3 regions of the Sphingomonas sp. LHG3443-2 genome follow, and region 1 is predicted to be linked to each of the others. Evidence: predicted binding sites of a transcription regulator. Region 1 holds the regulator's gene; each other region holds the start of a gene.

What was found. Region 1 encodes LexA, which represses DNA repair genes until DNA is damaged. Its sites were predicted from a motif close to GTTCCNCNCTTGTTCT; they were not measured.
Region 2: the regulator LexA is predicted to act here: its motif matches at 1,417-1,432, upstream of rmuC (DNA recombination protein RmuC).
Region 3: the regulator LexA is predicted to act here: its motif matches at 3,047-3,062, upstream of ACP69Z_RS13210 (ATP-dependent helicase).

The regions. Positions count from the first base shown of each region.
Region 1 covers NZ_JAFCUG010000001.1:1,652,103-1,661,796, forward strand. The annotation lists gene ACP69Z_RS08295 (hypothetical protein) at 1-36, opposite strand, end outside; gene ACP69Z_RS08300 (DUF5654 family protein) at 289-573, opposite strand; gene ACP69Z_RS08305 (hypothetical protein) at 693-2,090, opposite strand; gene ACP69Z_RS08310 (hypothetical protein) at 2,091-2,747, opposite strand; partial or broken gene uvrA (excinuclease ABC subunit UvrA) at 2,873-5,785, opposite strand; gene ACP69Z_RS08320 (PRC-barrel domain-containing protein) at 5,957-6,493, opposite strand; gene ACP69Z_RS08325 (phytanoyl-CoA dioxygenase family protein) at 6,624-7,424, shown strand; gene lexA (transcriptional repressor LexA) at 7,457-8,116, opposite strand; gene ACP69Z_RS08335 (anthranilate synthase component II) at 8,176-8,748, opposite strand; gene ACP69Z_RS08340 (SurA N-terminal domain-containing protein) at 8,765-9,694, opposite strand, start outside.
Region 2 covers NZ_JAFCUG010000001.1:2,364,265-2,373,958, reverse strand. The annotation lists gene ACP69Z_RS11865 (class I SAM-dependent methyltransferase) at 1-630, shown strand, start outside; gene ACP69Z_RS11860 (SDR family NAD(P)-dependent oxidoreductase) at 627-1,334, opposite strand; gene rmuC (DNA recombination protein RmuC) at 1,471-2,958, shown strand; gene ACP69Z_RS11850 (COG3650 family protein) at 2,962-3,336, opposite strand; gene ACP69Z_RS11845 (TrmH family RNA methyltransferase) at 3,520-4,320, opposite strand; gene ACP69Z_RS11840 (HPr family phosphocarrier protein) at 4,324-4,599, opposite strand; gene ACP69Z_RS11835 (PTS sugar transporter subunit IIA) at 4,596-5,003, opposite strand; gene rapZ (RNase adapter RapZ) at 5,005-5,907, opposite strand; gene ACP69Z_RS11825 (HPr kinase/phosphorylase) at 5,934-6,368, opposite strand; gene ACP69Z_RS11820 (HAMP domain-containing sensor histidine kinase) at 6,365-7,936, opposite strand; gene ACP69Z_RS11815 (response regulator transcription factor) at 7,929-8,654, opposite strand; gene ACP69Z_RS11810 (phosphoenolpyruvate carboxykinase) at 8,826-9,694, shown strand, end outside.
Region 3 covers NZ_JAFCUG010000001.1:2,606,776-2,616,469, forward strand. The annotation lists gene ACP69Z_RS13190 (PA2169 family four-helix-bundle protein) at 9-464, shown strand; gene ACP69Z_RS13195 (DUF3597 domain-containing protein) at 468-920, shown strand; gene ACP69Z_RS13200 (energy transducer TonB) at 921-1,865, opposite strand; gene ACP69Z_RS13205 (DUF3140 domain-containing protein) at 1,938-2,294, opposite strand; gene ACP69Z_RS13210 (ATP-dependent helicase) at 3,256-5,571, shown strand; gene ACP69Z_RS13215 (hypothetical protein) at 5,608-6,102, shown strand; gene ACP69Z_RS13220 (DEAD/DEAH box helicase) at 6,099-7,763, opposite strand; gene ACP69Z_RS13225 (glutaredoxin domain-containing protein) at 7,864-8,106, shown strand; gene ACP69Z_RS13230 (hemerythrin domain-containing protein) at 8,150-8,665, opposite strand; gene ACP69Z_RS13235 (serine hydrolase domain-containing protein) at 8,725-9,694, opposite strand, start outside.

The sequences.
Region 1 (9,694 bases):
GGGATCGGCGGGGAAGGGGGAGGAGGGATTTGCCATCGACCAGGATAGATCAGGCGAAATCCTATTGTGCAAGGCGTGAGCGCCGAACGCAGCTGAGCGGTTGCGCAAGCAACCGGGAAGCAGCGCGAAGAGCCGCGAAGCCGGCCGGCCGACAGGTGCCTGGCACGGGCAACCTGATCGACGATCAACCAGGTAAGACATGCCCCCGGCATGTCTTAGAATGTGCCGGGGGCACATTCGGCCTGGTTGATGGATTTACTCCCGTGACGGCCCCTCCGCTCCTCGCCCTTACCCCTCCGCCTCGCGGCTGAACGCCGCATCCCCGCCTAAGCGGGCGGCGAGCTTGCCGAGCCAGATCAGCACGGCGACGGCGATCACGGTCGCGATGATCGCGTTGGTGGTGAGGCCGGCGAGGCTGTCACCGAGGCCGAGATAGGCGAGCGTGGCCTTGATCGCCTCATTCCACGCCAACGCCGCGACAAGGCCGAGCGAGGCGGAGGCGAGGGTGATCATGGTTTGGATGAAGGCGCGAGGGTTAATGGGTGGGCTCCAATGTTGTGGGTGAGCGTGCAAGACTTTGTCGACGCGCTGATCAGCAGTGAGGGATAGGCGGAGTTTGAACTGAGATCGCCAACTTAGCGGAGCTTAGAGCGACATGCAGTTAGCGCCCACAGTTGAAGTGCCAGACTATTCTATACTACTTTTGATAGGTCTACTCTATTGAGTATATCTGTTTTTACGGGTCGCATGTCGTCCCAGAAAATCATGGAACGCAAAAATCTTTGAACACTCTCACTCTCAAGTTTCGAGAGCGCAGCTTTTGCTTCGCTTTCGGTCTCGAATGAAAGAAAGTAAACAGTATCGTCGAAAACGACCGGCTTATCTTCTCTCGGTCCGATTAAGACAAAATCAAGAGACTTGTACAGTGCGCCGATAGCAACCTTCCAAGGCAGGAATGTATACGGACCAACACCAAATATTGAAAAATCCCCACCCTTTCTATAGATCGAGCTCTTCCGTCTAGAGAAAACTTCTCTATTCCTTTGAAGGTGAACAAGTGTTCTTGCGCCTATTGAAAGAACAAGCTCATCATGCGACTTTGACAAGTCTGTGTTGGGCACAATTAGGAATCGATCCGAGTTCGATTTCCTAAGGTCTGACCCTTTCCTTAAGGGAAATAGATTGGTGGTATCAACATCTACCTCATCACCAGCCTTAGTTCGTAAACGCCCCGCCACCCTTTCTAATTCGAGTGCGAACGCCGCATCATGCTTGATGCCTGACCGCCACCGAGGCTGAGATGTGCCGAGAAATGGTCTTCCTTCTTTGTATGCGGGTACATCTGCTACTACGAACCCATCGACATATCCAAAGGAGGATTCCGATAGCTCCGCATCCGTATTGGGGTAAACATCGCAAACCTTCTCATGTCCCCGAATGGCAAACGAGCAAACCAGAACGCAGGCGGAGACATTCGCTCCGAAATGCTCTTTTGCGTCAATAAGATGGATGCGAGCGGCTGGCGCAGCTGCGTCGCGTTTCCACCACCAGAGAAGGACTTTGCGAGCTACCGACTGTTTGCAGATGACAGCTAGAGTACCGTTGCAGCCCGCAGCCCATTGGAACCAGTCACGGATCATTGACTCAGAGATGTCGAAGTTGCTCTTCCCGGTCTGTGCTTCAATGCCTCGAAGATCGGCTTGAGGAGACTTCGCGGGTAGGTTAGTGCTTCCAGCCCCCATCAAAAAAGAGTTTGTCACCCAGGGAGGGTTTCCCACAATCCAAAGAGGCTTAGCGACTTCGTCTATCAAAGCTTCCCAATCGAACTGGAAGTAGTCGGCTTCGAAGACCTGCATTCGTTCATCAGATATTCCAGAATTTCGCAATTCTTGGACGTGCTGGGACTGAAGTTCAATGCCGATAACTCTTGCTTGAGGTTGCTCCTCAAGCGCAGCTCTGACGATTGACCCCCTTCCGCAAGTTGGCTCAATTATGGTTTCCGGAAGATGAGACATCCTAGCAGCAAGCCTGACCACCCTGCTGGCAAGGTCATCCGGTGTCTGGAAATCTCCAAATTCGTTATTTGGCATCTATAGAACGCGAACTACGCCTGGAACGAACCCAGCCTGCGAGATAGCTCTGCTATACTGTAATCGCCACTGGAGGGCATTGGATATTGTGATGAAGCCTTGCTCGGGAGGAACCTGAAGTATCTCTTCTGCCAGCTGCTGAGCGGTAATATCATCGATCGGCAGATTTCTATCGAAGAAAAATGAAATCAAGTCGTCTTCATTTCCATTCCGCTCAAGTATCTCTAGGATTCCGCGAGTAGTCTGATAATCTGCTGTTTGGGCCCGATCGATAAAGATAACATGATGCATGTGCAGATTCGACGTTCGTGCAGCATGATCGTCGGTCTTCTCGTATACGAAGACTAAAAGGTTGTACCCCAGACCGTAGACCTTCTGTCTTGCGAAACGAAATGGGCAAGACGACTGAGGCTGCCGTATGCTTGTTGTCTTAATATCGACGTCAAGCCCAGGGAGATCGATGCCGGACGCAGAGTTCCCTGCTGCAAACGTGTAATGGGCTGTAAGCCCATTAGTGAACTTTTGCTCAAGGTAAGTCCCGATTACCTTGCCGTCGCTTACACCGAACAAGGTGGGCTCGTTATGTTCGTTCTCGAACTCAGCAAATTCGCGAGCTTCTATCTTCAAATCTGCAATTGTCAGTTCCGGCATGCTCATTCCACTCCCTCAACTACCTTCTTCCGCCGCCCCCGCTTAGGCCCCTCTGCCAGCGCCACGCCCAACCCCGGCGACGCAGCCTCCGCCGCGCCCCCAAGCCCCTGCGTCGAACCATTCGCTCGCTCGAGCAGCGGCTTCAAGTGGTGGCCGGTGAACGACCGCTCCTCCTTCACCACCTGCTCGGGCGTGCCGACGGCGACGATCTCGCCGCCCTTGACGCCGCCTTCGGGGCCGAGGTCGATGATCCAGTCGGCGGTCTTGATGACATCGAGGTTGTGTTCGATCACGACCACGGTGTTGCCCTGCTCGACCAGGGCGTGGAGGACTTCGAGGAGCTTGCGGACGTCTTCGAAGTGGAGGCCGGTGGTGGGCTCGTCGAGGATGTAGAGGGTGTTGCCGGTGGCGCGGCGGGAGAGTTCCTTGGCGAGCTTGACCCGCTGCGCCTCGCCGCCCGAGAGGGTCGTCGCCTGCTGGCCGACCTTGATGTAGCCGAGGCCGACTTCGGCCAGCATCGCCATCTTGTCGCGGATGCCGGGGACGGCCTTGAAGAATTCCACCGCGTCCTCGACCGTCATGTCGAGCACGTCGGCGATGCTCTTGCCCTTGTGGAGGACTTCCAGCGTTTCGCGGTTGTAGCGCTTGCCGTGGCAGACGTCGCAGGTGACGTAGACGTCGGGGAGGAAGTGCATTTCGATCTTGAGCAGGCCGTCGCCGGTGCAGGCTTCGCAGCGGCCGCCTTTGACGTTGAAGGAGAAGCGCCCGGGCTTGTAGCCGCGCTCTTGTGACTCGGGCAGGCCGGCGAACCAGTCGCGGATCTGCGTGAAGGCGCCGGTGTAGGTGGCGGGGTTGGAGCGCGGGGTGCGGCCGATCGGCGATTGGTCGATGTCGATGACCTTGTCGAGCTGGTCGAGGCCGGTGACCTTGTCATGCTTGCCGGCGAGGATGCGGGCGCCGTTCAGGTGGCGCGCGGCGGCGGCGTAGAGGGTGTCGATGGTGAAGCTCGACTTGCCCGAGCCGGAGACGCCGGTGATGCAGGTGAAGGTGCCGAGCGGGATCGACGCGGTGACGCCGGTGAGGTTGTTCTCGCGCGCATTGTGGACGGTGAGCTTCTTGCCGCTTCCCTTGCGGCGCTTGGCGGGCAAGGGGATGGAGCGGCGGCCGGACAGGTAGTCGGCGGTGAGGCTGCCTTCCTGCTGCAGCAGGGTGTCGAGGGTGCCGGAGTGGAGCACGGTGCCGCCGTGGACGCCGGCGCCGGGCCCCATGTCGATGACATGGTCGGCGGCGCGAATGGCGTCCTCGTCATGCTCGACCACCAGCACGGTGTTGCCGAGCGATTTCAGGCGCTGGAGGGTTTCGAGCAGGCGGTCGTTGTCCTTCTGGTGAAGGCCGATCGAGGGTTCGTCGAGGACGTAGAGGACGCCGGACAGGCCTGAGCCGATCTGCGAGGCGAGGCGGATGCGCTGGCTTTCGCCGCCCGACAGGGTGCCGCTGGTGCGATCGAGGTGGAGGTAGTCGAGCCCGACGTTGTGGAGGAAGCCGAGGCGCTCGTTGATCTCCTTGAGGATCGCGCGGGCGATTTCCTGGTGCTGGGGCGTGAGCTTGGGTTCCAGCGCGCCGAACCAGGCGTAGGCGTCGGCGACGCTGCGGCGGACGGCGATCGAGATGTCTTCGCCGGCGATCTTCACCGCGCGAGCTTCGGGCTTGAGGCGGGCACCGTGGCAGGTCTCGCAGGCGTGAGCGGCCTGGTAGCGGGAGAGTTCTTCCTTCATCCACGCGCTTTCGGTCTGCGCGAGGCGGCGATTGAGATTGCCGATGACGCCTTCGAATGCCTTCTTGACCTCATAGCTCTTGCGACCGTCGACGAAGCGCAGGGTGATCGCCTTGCCGCCGGTGCCGTGGAGGATGGCGTGGCTGTGTTCGGGGCCGAGGTCCTTCCACGGGGTCTGGAGGTCGAAGCCGTAATGCTTCGCGAGGCTGCTCAGCACCTGCATGTAGTAAGGCGAGGGCGGGTTGCTCTTGGCCCAAGGCACGACGGCGCCCTTGGCGAGGCTGAGGTCGTGGTTGGGGACGACGAGGTCCTCGTCGAACTCCATGCGCTCGCCAAGGCCGTCGCAGGCGGGGCAGGCGCCTTGCGGCGCGTTGAAGGAGAACAGGCGCGGCTCGATTTCGGGAATGGTGAAGCCGCTGACGGGGCAGGCGAACTTTTCGGAAAAGCAGATGCGGCCCGGAGGCGCGTTGGTGGCGAGGACGGCGCGGGTGGCGGCCTTTTCCAAGGCTTCGGCGACGCCGGTGCGTTCGGTGCCCGCAGGCTCGGGCGCGGGGTCGGCGGGGTCGAGGTAAGCAAGACCGTCGGCGAGCTTCAGCGCGGTTTCGAAGCTGTCAGCGAGGCGGGTCTGGATGCCGTCGCGCACGACGATGCGGTCGACCACGACCTCGATGTCATGCTTGTATTTCTTGTCGAGGGCGGGCGCCTCGTCGATCTCGTAGAAGGTGCCGTCGATGCGGACGCGGGTGAAACCGGCCTTCTGCCATTCGAGCAGCTCTTTCCGATACTCGCCCTTGCGGCCGCGGACGACGGGAGCGAGGAGATAATGGCGGCTGCCTTCGGGCAAGGCCATGACGCGGTCGACCATCTGGCTGACCTGCTGGGCCTGGATCGGCTCGCCGGTGGCGGGCGAATAGGGGATGCCGACGCGCGCCCACAAGAGGCGCATGTAATCGTAAATCTCGGTCACGGTGGCGACCGTCGAGCGCGGATTGCGGCTGGTGGTCTTCTGTTCGATCGAGATGGCGGGCGAGAGGCCGTCGATATGCTCGACATCCGGCTTCTGCATCATCTCGAGGAACTGGCGGGCGTAGGCCGACAGAGACTCGACGTAGCGGCGCTGGCCCTCGGCGTAGATGGTGTCGAAGGCGAGCGAGGATTTGCCCGAGCCCGACAGGCCGGTGATCACCGTCAACTGGTCGCGCGGGATCGAGACGTCCACGCCCTTGAGATTATGCTCGCGCGCGCCCTTGACGGTGATGTGAGTCAGCATGGGTGTGGTATGTTCCGCTTCTGTTCTGGAGGCAAGCGGAGTCACGCTCGCGAACGGGCGAGATGGGTTGGACAGCCCTGAAACTCAAGGCGTTACGCCATTTCCGATGCCGCGCTTCCCGGCCCGCCGCCAGCGTTTCAGCCGACGCCGGGGCAGGAGAGGCAGCCAGGGTCAGCGGCGAGTTTCGCGGTCGAGGTTGCGACCTTCGGTGCGGCTGCGGCGCCGGTTCTCAATGGTGTAGGCCACGTCGTCGGCGGTGAAGTCGACGCGGTAGCCGCCGCGGCGTTCGTCGTAGCGAAGCTCTTCCCAGCGCACCGGCACCACTTCTTCGTCGAGGCCGAGGAAGCCGGTGGCGTGGCTGAGGACGGCGTAGCGTACTTGTCCCTCGATCTTGTCGATCATCAGCGCCTTGACGGTGCCGAGCCGCTGGTCGTCGCGGCCGTAGACGGGGGTGCCTTCGACCTTGCTGGAGGCGATGAGGTCCCTGGTCTCGTCGTACGGAATGCCGCGGCGGGCGCGGTGCTCGTCGTCGCGGGCGTTGCGGGGCGCGGTGCGAGCGCGATCGTGATCGTCTTCGTAGCGGGACGGTCCGCGGTCGTCGCGGCCACCCTGGAAAAAGCCGCGGCCGCGCTCGCGGAAGCGGTCGCGGTCGCGGCTGTCGTCGAAGCCTGAATCCCGGCGGTCGTCTGGGTAGCGGTTGTAAGCCATGGCTGGTGCCTCCTGCTGCACAGTGCCGAAGAATAAAGCGGCAGGCGGCCCGGCGTTCCGCTTGCCGGCGCGTGACCACGCGGGCTGGCGCGGGCAAGCTGCGGACCGACGAATCGGGAGGACAGCGGTGATGGCGTTGGACGAAGCAGGGATCATGGGCGGCCTGTATGGCGACGGGATCATCGCCTGCCAGGGAGCCTTCACGACCGAGTGGGCGGACCGGATGGCGATCGATATCTGGCGGGTATGGGAGCGGGTCAAGGACAAGCCGGGCGGGGCGCTGCCGCGCGGGCCCCAGCGCTTCTATGTCGAGGTGGCGCCCGAGGATATCTCCGGGTTCGTCGACATCGTAACGCACCCCTGGTTCGTGGCGGTGTGCGAGGCGGTGCTGACCCGTGACTACCGCATCGTCGAGATCGGCTTCGACATTCCGTTTCCGGGCGCCGAGGATCAGCCCTGGCACCGCGACTTTCGTGCGCCCGCCGCGACGCTGGAAGGAAGGCGCCTGAACAGCCTCGCCTTCAACCTGACGGCGATCGACACTCGGGACGAGCATGGGCCGTTCGAGATTGCGCCCGGCACGCAGTGGGACGCGATCGAGGGAGCAATCGACGGGATGTTCCCGGATCGCTCGCTATGGCGACGCTACGAGGAGCGCGCGGTGCGCAAGAAGCCTCAGCGCGGCGACATGTCCGCGCGCTCGGCGCTGACCATCCACCGCGGCACCGCCAATCGCTCAAGCGAGCCGCGACCGGTGCTGGTGGTGGGCGTCGATGCCCCCGATGCGACCAACGCCGCGCACCATGACCTGCAGGTGACGCGCAGCTATTTCGACGCGCTTCCGCCGCGTGTGCGCGATCACCTGTCCTGCCGGGTGGTCGACAGGCTCGAGATGATCGAGCAGCATCATGTGATCGAGGGTTTGCTTTAGAGCGGTCCTGGCCCTGAGCCGGACGGCGCCGTTTAGTGGTAGCGGCGGATCAGGCCGGCGAGCTTGCCCTGGATCTTGACCCGGCGCGGGTCGTAGCGCTGCGGCTCGTGCGCGCGGTTGGCGGGGTCGAGGCGGACCATCTGCCCTTCACGGCGGAAGGTCTTGAGCGTCGCTTCAGCGTCGTCGATCAGGGCGACGATGATCTCCCCCTCGCGCGCGGTGTCCGACTTGCGGATCAGGACATAGTCGCCGTCGAAGATGCCTTCGTCGACCATCGAGTCACCGCTGACTTCCAGCGCATAATGTTCGCCGGGGCCAAGCAGGGCGGCGGGGACGGGGAAGCTGTCCTGGCCCTGCAGCGCTTCGATCGGGGTCCCGGCGGCGATGCGGCCGGCGAGCGGCAGGTCGATGGTGTCGTTCGCTGCGACGACCATGCGCGGCTGCGGCGGCGTGGCCGGGGCGGCGGTGTTGCCCGGCGTGTCGGGCAGGCGCACCACCTCCAGCGCGCGGGCGCGATTGGGGAGTCGGCGGATGAACTGGCGTTCTTCGAGCGCGGAGATCAGGCGATGGACGCCCGACTTGCTCTTGAGGTCGAGCGCCTCACGCATTTCGTCGAAGCTGGGGCTGACGCCCGAGGCCTTGAGCTGCTGATCGATGTAGGTGAGCAGTTCGCGTTGCTTGACGGTGAGCATGGTTCACGAGGCCCTGTAGTGAACAGACGGAGAACGAGTAAGGAACGGAACCGGGGGTGTCAAGCGGTGTCGCGTGCGAGCCTTAGGAAGTTGGCCAGCAGAGCGAGGCCGTGGTCGCTGGCAATGCTTTCTGGGTGGAACTGGACGCCGTGGACCGGGGCAGTGCGGTGGGAGAGGGCCTGGACGGTGCCGTCGCTGCCGTGCGCGGTGGGGCGGAGCACTGGGGGGAGGGCGGCGGCGACCAGGCTGTGATAGCGGGTCATGGTGAGCGGTGAGGGCAGGTCGGCGAAGACGCCGCTGCCATCGTGGGCGATGAGGTCGGTCTTGCCGTGCATGGGGGCGGCACGCGCGATGGTGGCGCCGCTGGCGAGCGCGATCGCCTGATGGCCCAGGCAGACACCGAGCAGCGGCTTGGCACGCTCGATGCAGGCGGCGGCGAGGGGGACGGAGATGCCGGCATCGGTGGGGTGACCGGGGCCGGGGCTGATCAGCAGCGGGCCGTCGTGGGCTAGCGCCTCGACAACGGTAAGCGCGTCAGCCTGCGCGACGCTCACCGCTGCGCCTAGCTGACGGACATAGTCGACCAGCGTGAAGGTGAAGCTGTCGTGGTTGTCGACGACGAGGAGGTGCACGTTACGCCGGTGCCTCTTACTCCGCCTGGGCGCCGCCGCCGAGGATCCGGCTCCGGGCGGCGCGGATCGCGTCGTCGTTGCGGGTGACCCCCAGCTCCTTTTGCGCAGCGGCGAGCCATTGCAGCGCCAGTTCTTCGCCCGCGCTGCGCTGGAGGTTGGTGACCTCGCCGGCGATCAGCTGCGGGTTGGAAGCGGCATTGCCCGGCACCACCCGGTCGAGCTTGACGAGGTAGATGCCCGAGGGGCCCGCTGCGCGCTGTGCCTTGCCGGGCGCCAGCGTGAACAGGATGCGGAGCGGCGGGGGGACGTCCTGACCTTGCTGCGCGAACTGGGCAAGCGCGCCGCGGCGAAGCTCGATCGCTTCGGGCGCCTTGACGCCGGAGGCACCGGCTGCTGCGACCGCTTCGGCCAGCGAGCGGCCTTGGCCAACCTGCTGGAGAATGGTCGTCGCCGCGGCATTGGCGCGGTCCTGTGCGCGCTTGGCGACCAAGTCGGTGCGGACCTGGTCCTGGATGCGGACCAGCGGGGCAGGGGCGGCGGGGACTACTTCGGCGACGTCGACCAGCACATAGCCGGCATCGTTCGGGAGCGGCTCGACAACCGGCTCGTCGTCCGCGCCGATGTCGAAGCTGGCGCCTGGCACGGCGGCATATTCGGGCGGGAGCTTGAAACCGGGCTGGTCGACCGCGGCCCCGGCGCGGGTCAGCGCGGGGGTGACGAGCACGGGCAGCTTGTTGGCGGTGGCGACTTCCTCGAAGGTGCGGCCGTCGGCGAGGCTGTCCTCGACCTTGCCGACGAGATCGGCGAGGGCGTTCTTGCGCTTTTCGGCGGTGAGCTGCGCGGCGATTTCGGCGCGGACATCGGCGAGGGTGCGGCCGGAGGCGGTCTGGATGCTTTCGACCTTGATCACGTCGAAGCCGGTCGAGGACTGGACCGGGCCGACCAC
Region 2 (9,694 bases), 710 kb from region 1:
ATCGGCTGCGGCTGGGGCAGCCTCGCCATCGCGGCGGCCAAGCGCGGCGCCCATGTCACCGGCCTCACCCTCTCGACCGAGCAGAAAGCCTGGGCCGAGCGCCGCATCGCCGACGAAGGCCTTGCCGACCGCGTCACCATCCGCCTCGAAGACTATCGCGACCACCGCGGCAGCTACGATGCGCTTGCCTCGGTCGAGATGGTCGAAGCCGTCGGCCAGCGCTGGTGGCCCGCCTATCTCGACGCCATTGCCGCCAACCTCCGCCCCGGCGGACGCGCAGCGCTGCAATATATCTCGATCCGGCCCGAGCTGTTCGACGCCTACGCCGCCAGCGCCGACTTCATCCAGACCTACATCTTCCCAGGCGGCATGCTCCTCCACGAGCCCCGCTTCCGCACCCTCGCTGCTGACCGCGGCCTAAGCTGGAACGATCCCCACGCCTTCGGCTTCGACTATGCCGAAACGCTCCGCCTCTGGCGCGCCAACTACGACGCCGCGGTCGAAGCCGGCCGCCTTGCCGACTTCAGCCCTGCATTCCACGACTTGTGGCGCTATTATCTGATGTATTGCGAAGGCGGCTTCCGGGGCGGCGGTATCGACGTCGCTCAGGTCACGCTGGTGAAGGCTTAGGCCTCGACCCGCACCTTGGCGCCACTCTCGCGCTCTTCGCCCAACAACTGAAGCAGTCGCTCGGCAACTACCTCGGGCGCCTTGACGTCCGCCGGGTCCTCGCCCGGAAACGCCTTGGCCCGCATCTGCGTCCGGGTCGCGCCCGGATCCAGCACCGTGACCCGAAGCTTGCCGCTGAACGCCGTCTCGTCGGCATACGCGCCAAGCAACGTCTCCAGCGCCGCCTTGCTCGATCCGTAGGCGCCCCAGAACGCCCGCGGGGTCGCGCCAACGCTGCTCGTGACGCCCACCACCTCGGCCTTGTCCGACGCCTTCAGCATCGGATCGAACGCCGCCAGCAGCGCCTGCGGCGCCAGCAGGTTGAGGTTGATCAGCCGCGTATATTCCTTGACGTCGATATGCTCGACCGGGGTCAGCGTGCCCAACGTGGCAGCGTTCAGCACCAACAGATCGAGCTTCTCCCACCGCCCGGAAATCGCCTGCGCCAGCTTGCCGATATCCTCGGCCTTGGTGAGGTCGAGCGGAGCGATCGTCGCCGTCCCACCCGCGGCATGGATGCGTTCCTCGACCTGCTCCAGCGCCGCGGCCGTCCGCGCGGTCAGGATCACATGCGCGCCCTCGCGTGCCAGCGCTTCGGCAATCGCCGCGCCGATCCCGCGGCTGGCTCCGGTGACAAGGGCGAGGCGGCCTTCGAACATGCTCATGGCCGCGCGCCCTAGCCGAGCCGCCGCCCCCGGCCAAGTCGCGCTCGCCCCAAGTCATTGTGCCGCGCGCGCAAGCCCGTTAGTTCTACCTCTGTTCTCTTGTCGGACGGTGTGGGGCTGAGTCGTGGACGCGTTGATGATTGCACTGCTAGTTGGCCTCGTTGCGGTGGCGGCGGTCCTTACCGGCTGGTTTCTCGGCTCGCGCCCAGCCGCCGCGGCCCAGGCCGAAGCGAAGGACGCGCGCGAGCGGCTGACCGCGCTTGAACGCGATCATGCGGTCGCCTCCGAACAGGCCGGCCGCCTTCGCCTCACCGAAGAAAGCCTCAAGGCCGCCACCGATGAGCGAAACCGCGCCCAGCAGGACGTCGCCCGCCTAGAGCCGCTCGCCGAACGCGCGGCCGCCGCCGAAGCCGATCTCGACAAGATGCGCGGCGAGGTGCGCATCCTTGCCGAAGCCAAGGCCGCGTTCGAACAAGGCCAGGCCGAGCGCGAACGCGCCTTCACCCAGCAGCTTGCCCAGGTGAAGGAGCTCGAAGCCAAGCTCGAGACCCGCTTCAGCGAACTCGCCGGTAAGGCGGTCGAGACGGCCCACGACAGCTTCCTGAAGCGGGCAGGCGAAAAGCTCGATTACGAGCGCAAGGAGCATCAGGCCAAGCTCCAGAACCTGCTGCAGCCGGTCGAAGCCACCCTCAAGCGCTACGAAGAAGGTCTCCAGCGCGTCGAGGCCGAGCGCAAGGACAGCTATGGCGAACTGCGCGGTGTGCTCGGCGAACTACGCCGCAACAATGGCCAGGTTCGCGACGAGACCCGCAACCTCGTCAACGCGCTCCGCTCCAGCCCCAAGGCACGCGGCCGGTGGGGCGAGCAGTCGCTTCGCAACGTGCTGGTCCAGGCGGGTCTCACCGAAGGCATCGACTTCGAAATGGAAGTCAGCCTCGACACCGCCGATGGCCGCCTACGTCCCGACGTGGTCGTCAACCTGCCGAGCAATCGTAAGCTGGTGATCGACGCCAAATGCTCGCTGAACGCCTTCCTCGAAGCGTGCGAGGAAGTGGACGAGGAACGCCGCACCGCCTGCTTCCGCGCTCACGTCGCATCCATGCGCAACCATGCGCAGCAGCTCGGCGGCAAGGATTATTGGGCGCAGTTCGGCGAGGCGGCGGACTACGTCATCATGTACATTCCGGGCGAGCACTTCCTCACCGCCGCGCTCGAACAGGACCCGCAGCTGTGGGAATGGGCGTTCGAGCGGCGCGTGCTGCTGGCGACCCCGACCAACCTCGTTGCCATCGCCCGCACCGTTGCCAGCGTCTGGCGGCAGGAGAAGATCACCGAACAGGCCGAGGTGATCGCGGCGCTCGGCAAGGAACTCCACAGCCGCATCGCCACCATGGCCGAGCATGTCGTCCGCATGGGCCGCAACCTCGCCACTGCCAACGACGCCTACAACAAGATGGTCGGCAGCCTTGAGACGCAGGTCTTCACGCAGGCCAAGCGCTTCGAGGGTTTGGGGTCGGGCAGCACCAAGGAAATCGCCTCGCCGCCGATGGTCGAAGTCGCTCCCCGCCCGCTGACCAAGCTCGCGCCACCGGCTGCGAACGACGAGGTGACGGTGGCGGAGTAGGGGTTAGCGCGCCGCCGTCTCCAAGCCGCCGCCGCAGCCTTCGAACGAGCGGTCGTCGACCCGCACCTGCACTTTATCCGGGTACACCCGGTCGCTCATCCCGTCGCTGCAACGCTGGCCATGGACGATGTTGAGGTTGATCCGCTTGCCCCGATAGATGTCGCCCGCGAAGCCGTGGATCGCGCGCGGCTGCGGCTCGACGATGCGCTGACCGGGTGCGTTCGCCTCGGTGAACACCATCTCGCGCCCATTGAGCTCCAACGACCAGAACGGCTCGGTCCCGAGTGCGCGATAGGCCGCGGCCGGCTCGACCGGCACTGTCGGCACGGTGGCGCAGCCACTGAGCAGGGCCGCGGCGGCAACAGCGAGAGCACGCATGGGATCAGCCTTCATCGAGGTCATGACGGCGGTGTAACGCTGCGCAGATGAACGGTGTCCGACCTGCTTGCAATGTAGGAGCCCGCCTGTCAGCGTACCTTTGAGGTTCGTTCCGGCAAGTGCCCGAGCCGGAAAGGGGCGCTTCGCGAAACGTCGCCCCTATGTGAACTTCGAGAACTTCGCTCAGGCTCCGCGCCAGCTCGCCCGGATGTGAAAGGCCATCACCGCCGTCGCCACCGCCGCATTAAGGCTGTCGGCCCGGCCCAGCATCGGCATCTTCACCAGAAGATCGCACTCGGCCTCATAGGCCTCCGGCAAGCCGGCCTGCTCATTGCCGACCAGCAGGAAGCAGGGCTTCTCATAGGTGGGCTCGAGATAGTCATGGCTTGTCTGAAGGCTGGTCCCGACCAGCTGCCCCGGCCCCTCCCGAAGCCAGGCAAGAAAGGTCGCCCACGGCACCTGAACGATCTTCTGGGTAAAGATGGCTCCCATCGACGCCCTGACCGCCTCGACACTGAACGGGTCGGCGCTATCGTCGACCAGGATCAGCCCGCCAGCCGCGACCGCATCGCCCGTCCGCAGGATGGTTCCGATATTGCCCGGATCGCGCAGCTTCTCCGCGACGAACCACAAGGGCGAGGCGCTGCGATCGAGATCGGCAAGACCAACCCGCGGCTGGCGGTAAGCGCCAAGCAAAAGCGGCGGATTATCCTTGCCGCTCATCTTGGCCATAATTTGGTCCGGCACCACGATCGCCTCGGCTCCAGCCGCTTCGGCCTGCTCGACGATCTCGGCGGCCAGCGGATGCAGCTCGCCCTCGGCGCAGGCGACGACCTCCGGCAGGACGCCGACATCGCGTGCCTCGGCCATGATCCGCAGGCCCTCGGCCAGGAACAGCCCTTCCAGCCGCCGCGCCTTCTTCTCACGCAGGGAGCGGAGGCGTTTGACGGTATCGTTGCTGAAAGAGGTAATGTGGCGGGGCAGGGCTCAGTCCTCGCCGAACTTGTCCTGAACCAACTGGCTGAGTTGCGCCACCGCTTCGTCCGCGCCATCGCCGCTGGCACTGATCTCGATCGAGTCGCCGCGCGCGGCGCCGAGCATCATCAGCCCCATGATCGACGTCCCGCAAACCTTGTTGCCGTCCTTGGCGACTTCCACCGGGGTGCCGAGCTGGCTCGCCAGGGTGACGAACTTGGCGCTCGCCCGGGCATGCAGCCCGCGCTTGTTCTCGATCCGCACCGTGCGGCTGGTCGCCCCGCTCAAGCCGCTGCCTCGCCGAGGATCTCGGACGCGACCGAGATGTACTTGCGTCCGGCTTCGCGCGCGGCCGCGACCGCGGCGCGGACGTTCATCGATTTGCGCGCGCCTTCAAGGCGGATCAGCATTGGCAGGTTGACGCCCGCGATCACTTCGATGTCCCCCGTCTTCATCAGGCTGATCGCGAGATTGGATGGGGTGCCGCCGAACAGATCGGTCAGAATGATCACACCGGATCCGCTGTCGACGTCCTTGATCGCGTCGGCAATGTCCTTGCGACGCGCTTCCATGTCGTCATCGGGCCCGATGCAGATGCCGGCCACCGAGTCCTGCGGCCCGACCACATGCTCCATCGCAACGATGAACTCGGCCGCGAGACGGCCGTGGGTCACCAGCACTAATCCAATCATTTCAGCGCTTCTCAGGTCCTTCGATGCGCATTTGGCCGAGTTCAAGAGAATCATCGGAGCGAAGCGCTAGGTCTCGGTGACGGATATTCGGCGAAAAGCCGCGCGCACGCAACCGCTGGCCCATCGCCAGCGCGGCTGCGACCGAACGGTGTCTCCCGCCGGTACAGCCGAACGCCACGCCGACATAGGCTTTGCCGGCTTCCCAGTAGCGGGGGAGCAGGAAGGCGAGCAGCTCTTCGGTGCGGCCCATGAACTCGTCCCAGCCGTCCTGCGCGGCGACATAGTCGGCAACCGGTGCGTCGGCGCCGGTGAGAGGGCGCAGCGCATCGATCCAGTGCGGATTGGGCAGGAAGCGAAGATCGAACACGAGGTCGGCGGTGCGGCTGATTCCGCGGGCGAAGCCGAAGCTGGTGAGCGTGACGACCAGCTCGTTGCCTTCCTCCCCATAGCGTCGGCGCAGTTCATCGCGCAGGTCGGCCGGCTTGAAATCGGTCGTATCGAGCACCGCATCGGCGGCCAGACGAAGCGCGGCGGTCAGGTTGCGCTCACGGGCAACGCCATCTTCGGCTGGGCGGTCGGGCGCCAGCGGATGGCGGCGGCGGGTCTCGCCGTAGCGGCGGATCAGCTCGGCCCCGGTGGCGTCAAGGAACAGGATTTCGGGCCGCACGCCGGGGATCGAGTGCACCAGCGAGGGCAGGGCATGCGGATCGAAGCCGCGGCTGCGGACGTCCATGCCGACCGCTACATTGGCCGACGAACTCGACCGGTCGGCCCGGTGAACGAAGTCGCGAAGAAGGCTGGTCGGCAGATTGTCCACCGTGTCCCAGCCCATGTCTTCCAGCACGCCAAGCGTCGACGATTTGCCCGCGCCCGACATGCCGGTGACGAGCAGCAGGCGCGGCAAGCGATCCGGAGCCTGCTGTCGCCCGCTCACTTCAGCCCAAACCGCTCGAGTGCGAGCGACACCTTGGACGGCGCCGAGGCGGTGCGTGCGTCGATGCTGATCATTGGCACGGCAAGGCCGCAGATGGTCCGCTCGCGCGTGTCACTGGGGAAGCGCTGAACGTCGCTTGCAAGCTCGACCACCAGGGCCACCGGCACATCCTCCACCACCGGCATGGGGATGATGCCGATACCGCGGATCTCGAGCTTGCCGCGGATGGTCGCCGGTGCGCTGGCGTGCAAGGTGGACCCGCGCTTCTGAACGATGGTCTGGTCGTCCGACACCAAGGTGAAGCCGCGGTCGATCAACTGCAGCGCGAGATCGGACTTGCCCGATCCTGACAGGCCGGTGATCAGCACGGCACGGCCGTCCACCGCAACGGTGCTGGCGTGCAGCGTCTCGCTCGACAGGCGGAGGCTCATGCCTGGCCGCCCTCGACCACGGCAGCAGCGGCCGGCAGGCAAATGGTGAAGCGGGCGCCGGAAGGCGCGTCGTCGCGGTCGGCCACGTCAATCTCCCCGTCATGGCCCTTCACGATTGCACGAGCGATCGCAAGGCCGAGTCCCGAGTGGCGACCGAAATCGTCACCCTGCGGCCTTACTGAAACAAAGCGATTAAAGATGGCTTCACGCGACGCTGCAGGAACACCAGGACCCTCGTCGTCGATGCGAATGCGGACGTTCTCACCCACGGCGGCAACGGCCACCTCGACCAGTCCGCCGGAAGGCGAGAAGCTCACCGCATTGTCGATGAGATTGTCGATCGCCCGGGCAAGCCGGTGCGGTTCGGCCATGACGATCGCGGAGGCGGCACGAGGGCGGGCGAAAGCAATGCGGACGTTGCCGGTCAGACGCCGTTCTTGCCATCCCTGGCAGATATTGCCGACGAGAGTGCCGAGATCGACCGGTTCGAAGGCGACGCGGGCAAGCTCGGCGTCAGTCCGCGCGGCCTCTCCGATGTCGCCGATCAGTCGGTCCAGCCGGTGAACATCTTGGCGGACCACATCGAGAAGCTGGCGCCTGAGCGCGGGATCCTCGATGCTGTCGAGCCCGTCCACCGCACTGCGCAGCGAGGCGAGGGGGTTCTTCAGCTCGTGTGTGACGTCGGCCGCAAAGGCATCAAGATTGTCCATCCGCTGGCGCAGCGCCTGGCTCATATCGCTGACCGCGCGGGCAAGCAGACCGATTTCGTCCTTGCGACGATTGAAGCGGGGCACGTTGACCTCGCGCGAGCGTCCAAGCCGGACCCGGTGCGCGGCAAGCGCCAATCGACGCAGCGGTCGGGCGATGGTCCGGGCAAGGAACAGGGAGAGAAAAAAGGAGAACAGGGCCGCGGCAAGCAGGCCAAGCCCGAGCTTGGTCCGTTCCTGGCGAACGGTGCGGGTGAAGTTGCGATCGTTGGCTGTGACCAGCACCACTTCGCCCGTTGTGGTGCGGGCGGCAGCCGACAGGACGGGGGTAAGGTCCGGTGCGCTGCGGACGACCGACGTGGTGCGTCCGGTGCGGAGTGCCTCCTGCGCCTCGGGCCACGCCTGCACACGATCGATTGCCGGTTCGACAAAGTCAGTGAGGCTGCGCTCACCGACGACGAAGTTGAAGGCACGATCGAGCGCGCGGGCGGCTTCCTTGGTCCAGCGCTGGGTCGCTGGATCGCGCAGGCGATAGCTCGGCTGCGTGCCGCGCCAGCTGTCCTGCCGGAGCTGCCCGTCGCGGCCGTAGAGCCGCACCCGTGCGCCCGTCGCGCCGCCAATGTCGCCGAGAAGCATCGGCACGTCACCGGCCGCGATCTTGGGGACTGCGGTCGCTGCAAGCTCGGCCAGATTGCTCGTTTGCGCTTGCCGCTCGTCACGCAGCTGATTGCGAAAGCTGTCGAGGAACAGCAGCGCCAACGCGAGCACCAGCAGGATGATGAGATTGACGCCAAGAATGCGGCGCGAGAGCCGCCACGGCATTTTCAGGCGCGGCGAGAAGTCAGGAGCGGGCTCAGCCATCGCTGAAGCGGTAGCCGACGCCGTAAAGGGTCTCGATCGCATCGAACTGCGGGTCGGCAGCGCGGAACTTGCGGCGGATTCGCTTGATATGGCTGTCGATGGTCCGGTCGTCGACGAACACGTCTTCCTGATAAGCAACGTCGAGCAGCTGGTTGCGGTTCTTCACCACGCCGGGCCGCTGGGCGAGCGTTTCGAGGATCAGGAACTCGGTCACAGTCAGCGTCACCGGCCGGCCGCCCCACGTCACCTGGTGACGCGCAGGATCAAGCCGCAGGCGTCCGCGTTCGATCACCGGTGAGGTTGCCTCGGAATCGCTTTCCGGGGCGGTAGCGCGACTCATATCGGCGCGGCGAAGGATGGCGCGAATACGAGCGATCAGCAGGCGCTGGCTGAACGGCTTGGCGATATAATCATCGGCGCCAGCCGCAAGGCCATGCGCCTCATCCTGCTCGTCGTCCTTCGACGTCAGGAAGATCACCGGCATCGCGGCCGAAGCGCCGCCGCTTGCCCGCAACGCCGACAGCAGGGCGAGGCCGTCCATGCCCGGCATCTTGATATCGAATACGCCAAGATCGGCAGGATTGTCGGCGAGCGCCTTCAGCGCGCTAGATCCATCGGGGTAAAGCCGAGTGACAAAGCCCTCAGCCTGGAGGGCGATCGAGACCGAAGTCAGGATGTTGCGGTCGTCGTCGACCAGCGCGATCACGGGAGCGGTCATGGCACCGGAGCCCTAGCCCAGTGTCCCACAACGCTTCAAGGCAGTGACCTTGTTTGACCGTCGCAACCTTTTGCGGGCATAGGCGGTTCACCTCACCGCATACGTATGCGGCGGCGCCTTCCACTCCGGGGGTTTGCCGCCGCTCGCCCATGAGCGAAAGGGAAAAGAAGAGTGACGAACAGGGTTCCTTCCTACGGCCTCGACTCGCAGGGTATCGCGACGTCGGCCACCATTCACTGGAATCTCGTCACCGCGCGCCTTTATGAAGCGGCGCTTGCGCGCAACGAAGGCATGATCGCCAAGGATGGCCCGCTGGTCGTCAAGACCGGCCGTCATACTGGCCGCAGCGCGCAGGACCGCTTCATCGTTCGCGACGAGACCACCGAGGGCAACATCTGGTGGGGCAAGTCGAACAAGCCGATGGATCCGGCCGCATTCGACCGCCTCCACGAGGACTTCCTCGCTGCGCTTGGGCAGAAGCAGGAACTGTTCGTCGCCGACCTGTTCGGCGGATCGCAGCCCGAGCACCGGGTCAAGGTCCGGGTGATCAACGAGTACGCCTGGCACAATCTCTTCATCCGCACGATGCTGGTCCGCCCCGAAGGCGAACAGCTGGCGGACTTCGCGCCCGACTACACCATCATCGACCTGCCGAGCTTCAAGGCTGATCCCGACCGTCATGGCTGCCGGTCCGAAACGGTGATCGCGATCAACCTCACCAAGAAGGTGATCCTGATCGGTGGGACCGAATATGGCGGCGAGATGAAGAAGTCGGTGTTCGGGCTTCTCAACTATCTGCTGCCTCAAGACGGTATCATGCCGATGCACTGCTCGGCCAATATCGGTCCCGATGGCGACACGGCGGTGTTCTTCGGCCTCAGCGGTACCGGCAAGACCACGCTGTCGGCCGATCCCAACCGCACGCTGATCGGTGACGACGAGCATGGCTGGTCGGACACCGCGGTCTTCAACTTCGAAGGCGGCTGCTACGCCAAGATGATCCGCCTCTCGGAGGAAGCCGAGCCGGAAATCTACGCCAC
Region 3 (9,694 bases), 950 kb from region 1:
GACAGCATATGATCGGTTCGGACAACAAGGGCACGGGCACGCTCGAAACCCTCACCACCACCCTCATCGACAGCGTCAACGGCTACCGCGACGCTGCCCAGAACGCCGAAGGCACCCGCTTCCAGGAGCTCTTCCGCCGCAATGCCGACGAGCGCAGCCGGATTGTCGAGGAACTTCGTTCGGAGATCACCCGCCTTGGCGGCAATGCGCCGGACGACGGCAGCTTCCTTGGCGCTACCCACCAGCGCTTCCTCGACCTTAAGGCGGCGGTCACCGGGCGCGACGACAAGGCCATCATCAATGAGGTCGAGCGCGGGGAGGACTATCTCAAGGAGAAGTTCGAAGCGGCGCTGAACGCGACCGATGCTGCGCCAGAAACCCGCACGATCATCGAACGCGCTTACCAGTCGGTGCGCCAGGGCCATGACCAGATCAGCAGCCTGAAGCACGGCCTGGAGGCCTGACGCATGGGGATCTTCGACAAGATCAAGGGCGCGATCTTCGGCCACAAGGATCCGGGACCGGGTAACCGCCCGACCATCCCGGCTGGCATGGCCGGCGGTCCGCCGCTCCAGCAGCAGCAACAGCAGCAGCAGCAGTCGCAAGGTGGCCAGCCACTGGGTCAATCGATCACCCAGGCCGGGACCACACAGCAGACGGACGTCGACGTCGAACAGGTGCTGGCCGACATCAGCCGCCAGCGCGGCAATCCCGACCTCAACTACAAGTCGTCGATCGTCGACCTGATGAAGCTGCTCGGAATCGATTCCAGTCTCGAGAACCGCAAAGAGCTCGCGCAGGAACTAGGTTACACGGGTGAGCTGAACGGCTCGGCCGAAATGAACATCTGGCTGCACAAGGCCACCATGAAGCAGCTTGCTGCCAATGGCGGCCGCGTGCCGGCGAGCTTTATCGATTGATCAGGGCTGGTGCGGACCCCCTTCGAGGGGGTTCGCACCACCTCCCTTGTCGTCCCGCGGACGAACGTCGAGCGGGACCACCATCTTGCCGTCGGCGCTCACGAAGGTCGGCATCTGCGCCGGCCGCTCCGTGTCGGGACCGCGGCTCACCACCCATTGCACTTCCATCCGCAGGTTGCGCGTCGCGGCGGGCACCTGTTCGGCGAAGCTCTTGCGAAAGCAGGGTGCCGGACGCCAGTTGAAGCGGGCCGAGAACCGTCCCTCGACACAGTCCCGCACGGTCAGATCGTCGTTCAGGCGGTAATCGCCCTCTCCCCGCACCAATATCTCGCCGCGATGTGCCGGGATTGGCGCAAACGGCAGGGCAGCATCGATCAGCCACCGGTTCTCGAGACGGATGGTTAGAACCTCCTCCGGTCGTGCCTGGAGATATCCGGCGGCCGCGGCCACGAATTTAAGGTCGAGCGGGTTGCACTCGCCCACATTCACTCGCTCGCCGGCTTCAAAGACAAGTTCGCGGCGGCAGGAGCGCTGACGCCCGCCGGCCGTCACCTCCCAAACATTATGGATGGCCCGCAGCGAATCCTGGAGGGCCGAGCTCCCGGCAGCTTTGTCGGGCAGTGCCCAGCGGACGCGGCCGGACACGCTGTCGGGCACCGCCCGGCCGCGGCGATCCCTCGCCGGGGTGAAGCGCGCCCGCTCGCTAAGGATACGGCAGGTCGCCACGTCGAGCGATGCCGATCCGCTACTCGCCTCCACCGCGCAGGCGCTTACCGATCCATCTGCGTCTATCGAGAGGCGATAGGCCACGAACCCCTGCTCTTCGTTACGGATGGCCTCGCGCGGGTAATCGTCCGGCGACAGGTAAGCGGCAAGATTCTCCACCGACTTGGCCGGAACCGCCGGAGCCGAAAGGCTGAGGCCCAGGATGGCCAACAGGGACACGCGCACAGCCTCCGAACAGGTGATCTCCAGCCTAGCCGTTTGCCGCTGGCTGTCGAGCACCCGAAAGCGGCGCTACTTCTTGGCCGGATCATGCCCCCAGTTCTTGAGGCTCGCTTCCCATCGCGAGCCATCGGGGTGAGAGGGCTTCTGCGCCAGGTGGCGATGCACATAGCCCGTCACTTTCTTCATGTGCGCCAGATCGCTGTCATCAAGATCGGCTGCCTTCTTGTGCAGCAACTCGACAATGCGCTTGCCCGACTTGTGCCCGACGCTTTCGCCCGAACCCTTGCCATCCTCGCCCTTCCAGCCGACTTCCTTGCTTTCCTCGGTGTCGAGCCATTTCTCGAGCTCGGTCGGAGTCATGTTGACCGCTTCCCGGAAGTCCTTGCGGATCTCGCTGCGTTCGTCGGCATCGATGGTGTCGGCCATGGTTCACTCCTCCTCGCGGAGGAGAACGCGCCAAGCCTCGGCTGGTGCTGCTGGCCTTGAGGTCAGGTCGGCGCACGCGTTGTGCCCGCCCAAACAGAAATGGGGCCCGGCATTGCTGCCGAGCCCCACTGCGCCGAGCGTGAGATTACCGGTCTTCGCTTCTTGCTGACACTCCATCCCGAAGGAAAAGCGTCGGCACTCCACGATCCTTGCGCACTCGCTCAGGCGTCGCGTCGGTCTCGATCGGCTGCCCGGTCTCCCGGGCTCTTCCCCGCGGCTTCCGCTCCATTCCAGCCTTTCGGCCTTTGCGTCGCTTTCACCCGGCTCTGCCGGCGCTTCCCGGATCGATCGGCGCTGGTCCGAAGACCGTTGCTTCCCTCACCGTTCGGCTCCGACGGTCTTGGTCCTCGCCTCCGCTTCGAACTCGCTGCGCTCCGAAGAACGCCTCGGCTTCCAAGCCTCGGTCTCGGTCCTGGACCCGCTTCTCTCGCTTTTCCTGGCAAGCCAGTTCCAGCTCAAGTCGCCACCAACCGTCCGTTCGCGGCCCTTCTTGGGACCATCGTCTTTCGCGCTGCCCTGATCACACCCTTGCGGGGGACCCGGCCTGCGGCGGTGAGACGATCATCTCTTCCGGCGCCTCTTGCCGGCTTCGCTTCGAAGATCCTCCGGTTCGATCCGTCCGGGCATCCTGGGGAAGCCCAATCGTTGCAAAACCGAATTCCACTTCGTCGCCGTGCCGGCGGAGATCGGAAGTTCCTTTCCTTTCCTGCCGCCTGACCCTTGCGGGTCTCTTGGAGGAGAGGGCCGGTTGCCCCCCGATCACCTGGAGAAGATGACCGAGTTCCTGAGTCGCGCAAAGCGGATTCGGCAGCATGGAGGCTGTGGATAACGGGGATATCGGGAGCAATCGTTACGGGCCGCGCTGTTGCCGTTCCGTTCTCCTCGTCCTACCTGCTTAGCGGTGTCCGAATCCGCTGCCCTGTCGCCCGAGCCTGCCTATCTCGCGAGCCTGAACGCGCCGCAGCGCGAAGCGGTGCTGACGACCGAAGGCCCGGTGTTGGTGCTGGCCGGCGCGGGCACGGGCAAGACCGCCGCGCTGACCGCCCGCCTCGCCCACCTCATCGCCACCCGCAAAGCGTGGCCGAGCGAAATCCTGGCGGTCACCTTCACCAACAAGGCGGCGCGCGAAATGCGCGAGCGGATCGCCCGCATCAGCGGCGGCGCGATCGAGGGGATGCCGTGGCTCGGCACCTTTCACTCGATCGCCGCCAAGATGCTCCGCATCCACGCCGAGCTTGCCGGGCTCCAATCGAATTTCACCATCCTCGACACCGACGACCAGCTCCGCCTGATGAAGCAACTGATCGTCGCCGCCGAGATTGACGAGAAGCGCTGGCCCGCTCGGCAGCTGTCGGTTCTCATCGATCGCTGGAAGAACAAGGGCCTGACCCCCGACATGGTCGATGCGGGCGAGTCCGAAGCCTTTGCCAACGGCCGTGGCGCCGACCTCTACAAGCAGTATCAGGATCGGCTTAAAGCCGTGAACGCCTGCGACTTCGGCGATTTGCTGCTGCACATGCTGGTGATCTTCCGCACGCACGACGACGTGCTGGAACGCTACCGCACCCGCTTCAAATATCTGCTGGTCGACGAATATCAGGACACCAACGCGGTCCAGTACGAATGGCTGAAGCTGCTTGCCGAGCCGCGCCGCAACCTCTGCTGCGTCGGGGACGACGACCAGTCGATCTACTCCTGGCGCGGGGCCGAGGTCGCCAACATCCTCCGCTTCGAGCGCGACTTTCCGGGCGCGGCGGTGATCCGGCTCGAGCAGAATTATCGCTCCACCCCGCACATTCTCGGCGCCGCCTCGGGCCTCATCGCCAACAACTCGGGCCGCCTCGGCAAGGATCTGTGGACCGAGGTCGACACGGGCGAGAAGGTCAAGGTTGTCGGCGTATGGGACGGCCCGGAAGAAGCCCGCCGGGTCGGCGAGGAAGCCGAGCAACACCAGCGCCGCGGCAGCCTCAGCGACATCGCCATCCTCGTCCGCGCCCAGTTCCAGACCCGCGAATTCGAAGAACGCTTCATCGCCATTGGTCTGCCCTACCAGATCGTCGGCGGCTTCCGCTTCTACGAACGCGCAGAAATCCGCGACGCGCTCGCCTATCTCCGGCTGGTGCAAAGCCCGTCCGACGACCTCGCGTTCGAGCGTATCGTCAATACCCCCAAGCGCGGGCTCGGCGACAAGGCGGTGGCGACCATCCACCGCTACGCCCGCGCCTCGGGCCAGCCTTTGCTGCTGGCGGCCGCGCAGATGCTCGATTCCGATGAGCTCACCCCGCAGGCCCGCCGCAGCCTCGGCCGCTTCGTCGGCGACTTCGCGCGCTGGCGGCAAATGCACCTCGCCGCCGCCGACACCCCTGCCCCGCTCGGCGCCCCGCCGGCCCATGCCGAGCTCGCCCGCCAGCTCCTCGACGAAAGCGGCTACACCGCCGCGCTCCAGGCCGAGCGCACCGCCGAAGCCACCGGCCGGCTCGAGAACCTCGCCGAACTTACGCGGGCCATGGAGGAGTATGAGAACCTCCCCTCCTTCCTCGAGCATGTCAGCCTGGTCATGGACAATGACGCAGACAAGACCGGCGACAAGGTCACCATCATGACCATCCACGCTGCCAAGGGGCTGGAATTCCCGATCGTCTACCTCGCCGGCTGGGAAGAAGGCGTATTCCCCTCGCAGCGCGCGCTGGACGAAGGCGGCACCGCCAGCCTCGAGGAAGAACGGCGCCTGGCTTACGTCGCGATCACCCGGGCGCGCGTGAAGGCGACCATCTTCCACGCCGCCAACCGCCGCATCTACGGCCAGTGGACCAGCAGCATCCCGAGCCGCTTCGTCGGCGAGCTGCCCAAGGAGCATATCGAGGAAGAGACCACCATGACCGGCGGCGAGTCGCTGTGGCGCGCGCAGTGGAGCGAGCATGGCGATCCTTTCGCCCATGTCGCCGCCCAGCGCCCCGACCGCCTGTCGACCCGCGGCCCCGGCTTCGGCCGCGCGGCGCAGACCTTTACCCCCGTGCCCCAGCGCATCGTCGAGGCCCGCGTCTCGGCGGTCAGCCTCGGCAACAAGGGCCGCGACGACCTGTCGGTCGGCCAGCGCGTGTTTCACGGCAAGTTCGGCTATGGCGAAATCGCCGCGATCGAGGGCAACAAGCTCGAGATCGACTTCGAACACGCCGGCCGCAAGCGCGTGCTCGACAGCTTCGTCAGCCTCGGCTGAGCGGAACCGCATCGCTCGCCAGCCGGTTCTTCCGGCATGTCAGAAACCGCTGAAAAGACCGATCCTGCGCTCTGGGAAAAGATCAAGAAACGCGTCACCGCTGGCGACAAAGGCGGCGACAAGGGCGAATGGTCGGCCCGCAAGGCGCAACTCGCGGTTGCCGAATACAAGAAAGCCGGCGGCGGCTATCGCGGGAAGAAAGACCCGCACAATCATCTCGCCGAATGGACCCGCGAGGAGTGGGGCACCAAGTCGGGCAAGGAAAGCGGCGACACCGGCGAGCGCTACCTTCCGAAAAAGGCGCGCGAGGCGCTCACCGACAGCGAATACAAGCGCACCACCGCAAAGAAGCGGACCGACAGCGCCAAGGGCAAGCAATTCTCCGCCCAGCCCAAGGATGTCGCGCGCAAGACCTCAGCCGCGCGCCAAGGCGAGCCGACCAAGGCCGACCTGCTCGCCGAAGCGCGCAAGCGAGACATCAAAGGCCGCTCGACCATGACCAAGGCCGAGCTGCAGAAATCGCTCGCTTAGCGCCGCGGCGGGCGGGGTCCGCGCGGGCCTTGGCGCGGCTTCGGCGGACCGCCGCCCGCGGCGTGATGCTCGTCGGGGCTGGTGCTCGCCTCGACGATGATCCCGTCCTGCGCCATGGCCGGCGAATTCTTGCGAAGGGCCTTGATAAACGTCTGCAGCGCGCGCGGGCTCACCTCGAAGAAGCTCTCAATCGCCGCGACCTTGATCGCGCCGATCTCGGTCCGGGGCACGTGACCGATGCGGCAGATCAACGGCAGCAGCCACTTCGGATCGCCGCCCTGACGCCGGCCGGCGTTGATCTTGAACCACCCGGCCCCGTCGAAGCCGCCGTGGCGCGGCCCGTCATCGCCTGGACCTTCAAGCAAATCCTCCGGCGCGGGCAGATCGGCGTGAAGCCGCGCCACCAGCGCCTGCGCCACGCCCTGCGGTCCCAGCCGGTCCAGCAGCGCCGCTGCAAGATTGGCGTCGCCCTCGTCCTGCGGCTGCGGTTCGTCGAACTGCGCAAGCAGGCGTGCACGATCCTGGTCGCGGATCGCCTCGGCGCTCGGCACGTCGGTCCACTCGACCGGAATCCGGGCCAGGCGAAGCATTCCCTCGACCCGGCGCCGGCGCATGTTGGGCACGATCAGCACCGCCGTTCCCTTGCGCCCCGCCCGGCCGGTGCGGCCCGAGCGGTGCTGCAGCGCCTCGGCATCCCGCGGCAATTCGACGTGGATCACGAGGCTGACCGAAGGCAAGTCGATGCCGCGCGCGGCGACGTCGGTTGCGACCAGTACCCGCGCGCGCTTGTCGCGCAGCGCCTGGAGCGCGCGGTTACGGTCCGCCTGGCTATGCTCGCCCGACAAGGCGACGGCGGTGAAGCCGCGCTCGGACAGGCTGCCGTGAAGGCGGCGCACCGCTTCGCGCGTCGCGCAGAACAGGATCGCCGTTTCCGCCTCGTGAAAGCGAAGCAGGTTCACCACCGCATGCTCGACGTCGGTCGGGCGGACCGTGACCGCCTGATAGGCAATATCGCCATGCCCGGCGCTGGTCTCGACCGTGCTGATCCGCAGCGCATCGCGCTGATAGCGGCGGGCCAGCGCGACGATCGGCTTGGGCAGGGTGGCGGAGAACAGCAGGGTACGCCGCTCGGCCGGAGCGCCATCGAGGATCTCTTCCAATTCTTCGCGGAAGCCCATGTCGAGCATCTCGTCGGCCTCATCGAGCACCACGACCTTAAGGCTCGACAGGTCGAGAGCCCCACGCTCGAGATGGTCGCGCAGGCGGCCCGGCGTGCCAACCACGATATGCGCGCCATTTTCCAGTGCGCGGCGCTCGCGCACCGGATCCATGCCGCCGACGCAGGTCAGCACCCGGCCACCAGCTGCTTCGTAGAGCCACTGCAATTCGGTCGACACCTGCAGCGCGAGTTCGCGGGTCGGCGCGATCACCAGCGCCAGCGGCTTCAGCGAAAACGGCAGCCGCTCGGCCTCGCCCAGAAGATCGGGTGCCATGGCAAGGCCGAAGGCGACGGTCTTGCCCGAGCCGGTGCGGGCGGAAACGAGGAGATCGCGGCCGACGGCTTCGGGGGTCGACACCGCGTCCTGGACTTCGGTCAGCGTTTCATAGCCGCGCGTTTCGAGCGCCCGGGCGAGCGCCGAAGGGAGATGTTGATGGAGCATGGCGCCGCCCATAGTCCGGATCGTTGCAAATGACCACCGGGGCCGGAACCGCCAAGTGCGTCCGGGCGCTTCGGCTGTTCACTCCAGGAGAGCATAATCCATGCCCAAGGCCCAGATCACCCGCATGGTCCTTCCCGATCATGAATGCCCGTTCGGCCGCCGCGCGCTGCAATTGCTGAACGACAATGGCTTCGAGGTGGAAGAGCATCAGCTCACCACGCGCGAAGAAACCGATGCCTTCAAGGCCGAGCATGGGCTGTCGACCACCCCGCTGATCGTGGTCGACGGCAAGACCATCGGCGGATGCAGCGATCTCGAGAAGTTTTTAAGCGCCCACGCCTGACTGATCGGGAGCGCTCCGGCCGAGGCCAGAGCGCTCCCCTGGCTCAAGCCGTAGCGAGCTTGGTCTTCTTCAGGGCGTCGAGGTGCACCTTCGGCCCGTCCTTGGCGATTTCCGCTTCGTAGCGCGCCTTGGCTTCCGCCAATTCGACACCCAGCGCATCCATATCGACGCCGTGGCGCTTGGCTTGGCTGAAAATGCCGGTCAGCCACCGCTCTTCCTCGCCGACGTGATGTTCGATCTCTTCCTTCAGCACCTTGACCTTGGCTTCGGCGAACTCGTCACCCTTCGTGCTGGCAAGGATCTCGGCGATCAGCACGTTCGCCGCGTCATGCTCGACATAGGCTTCCTTCAGATCCGCCTCGTCGACCTTGCCCTCGCAAGCGGGGTAGAAATGGTCGTTCTCGACCCGGGTGTGGACGATCAGCGCCGTAGCGATCTCAGTTGCGATCTTGCGCTTGGCGGCCGCGCCTTTCTCCTTCTCATACTTGTTGAACAGGTCTTCCACCTCGCGGTGGTCGTTTTTGAGAAGGGTAATCGCGTCGGGGGCGGCGTCGGCCATGTCGGTCTCCGAAAGGATTGTTCAGGAGGCCTAACAGGACGGCCGGAAGGAAGGTTCCGCTAGCGCCGATCTCCGCTGCCAACCGTGGCGATCTCCTCGCTAGCCGGTTCGGGCGTCGGCCCGCCTGCCTTGTCGATCTCCATCCAATCGCGGAACGGCAGGCCATGCAGCATATCCATGACCTCGAACTCGAGCCCGCCCGGCTGGCTGGTATTGCTGTTCCACAGCGCCACCACCCCGCTCCTCAAGGCGGGATCGAACAAGATCAGCGAACGGTAGCCGTTGACCCCGCCGCGATGGCCGATGATCCGCCGCCCGGCATAATCATAAGAGCGCCAGCCAAGCCCGTAATGCGCCTCGCCGATCCGCTCGAGGAACTTGCGCAGCCGCTGCCGCTCGCCCGGTGTCTTCACCAGCGGGGCGTGGATGGTGTCGAGCACCTTCTGGTCGAGCACCTGCGGCATGCCGCCCATCTGGGCGATCATCCACAAGGACATGTCCTTGATGTTGCTGTTGACCCCGCCCGCTGCCGGCACGCGGTAATATGGCTCCAGCACCTCAAGCGGACGACGGCCCACGCTGTGTGGGCGGGCCCAGCTCTTGGCGCTGACCAGCCCTTCGCGGGTCAGCGTCGCGCTTGTCATACCGAGCGGTCCGAACAACTGCTGCCGCACCGCGTCCTGGTAGGTGGTGCCGGTCGCCCGCGCGACCATGTCGCTCGCCGCGTCAAAGGCGATGTTCTGGTAGGACCAGCAGGTGTCGGGCGGACAGATGGCGTTGAGGCTGGCGAGCTCGGCCCGCAGCACCTGCGGCGACTGCCCTTCCTCCAGCTTGTTGTCGAGCGCGTTGCGATACAGGCCGAGCCGGTGGCTCAGCACGTCGGCCACGCTGGCGCGATATTCGTTACCGGCCGGGAGCTTCAGCCCCGGCGCATAATTGACCACCGGCGCGTCGAGCCTGATCTTGCCCTGCTCGGCGAGCTTGGCGACCATGGTGCCGGCGACACCCTTGCTGACCGACGCCCAGCGG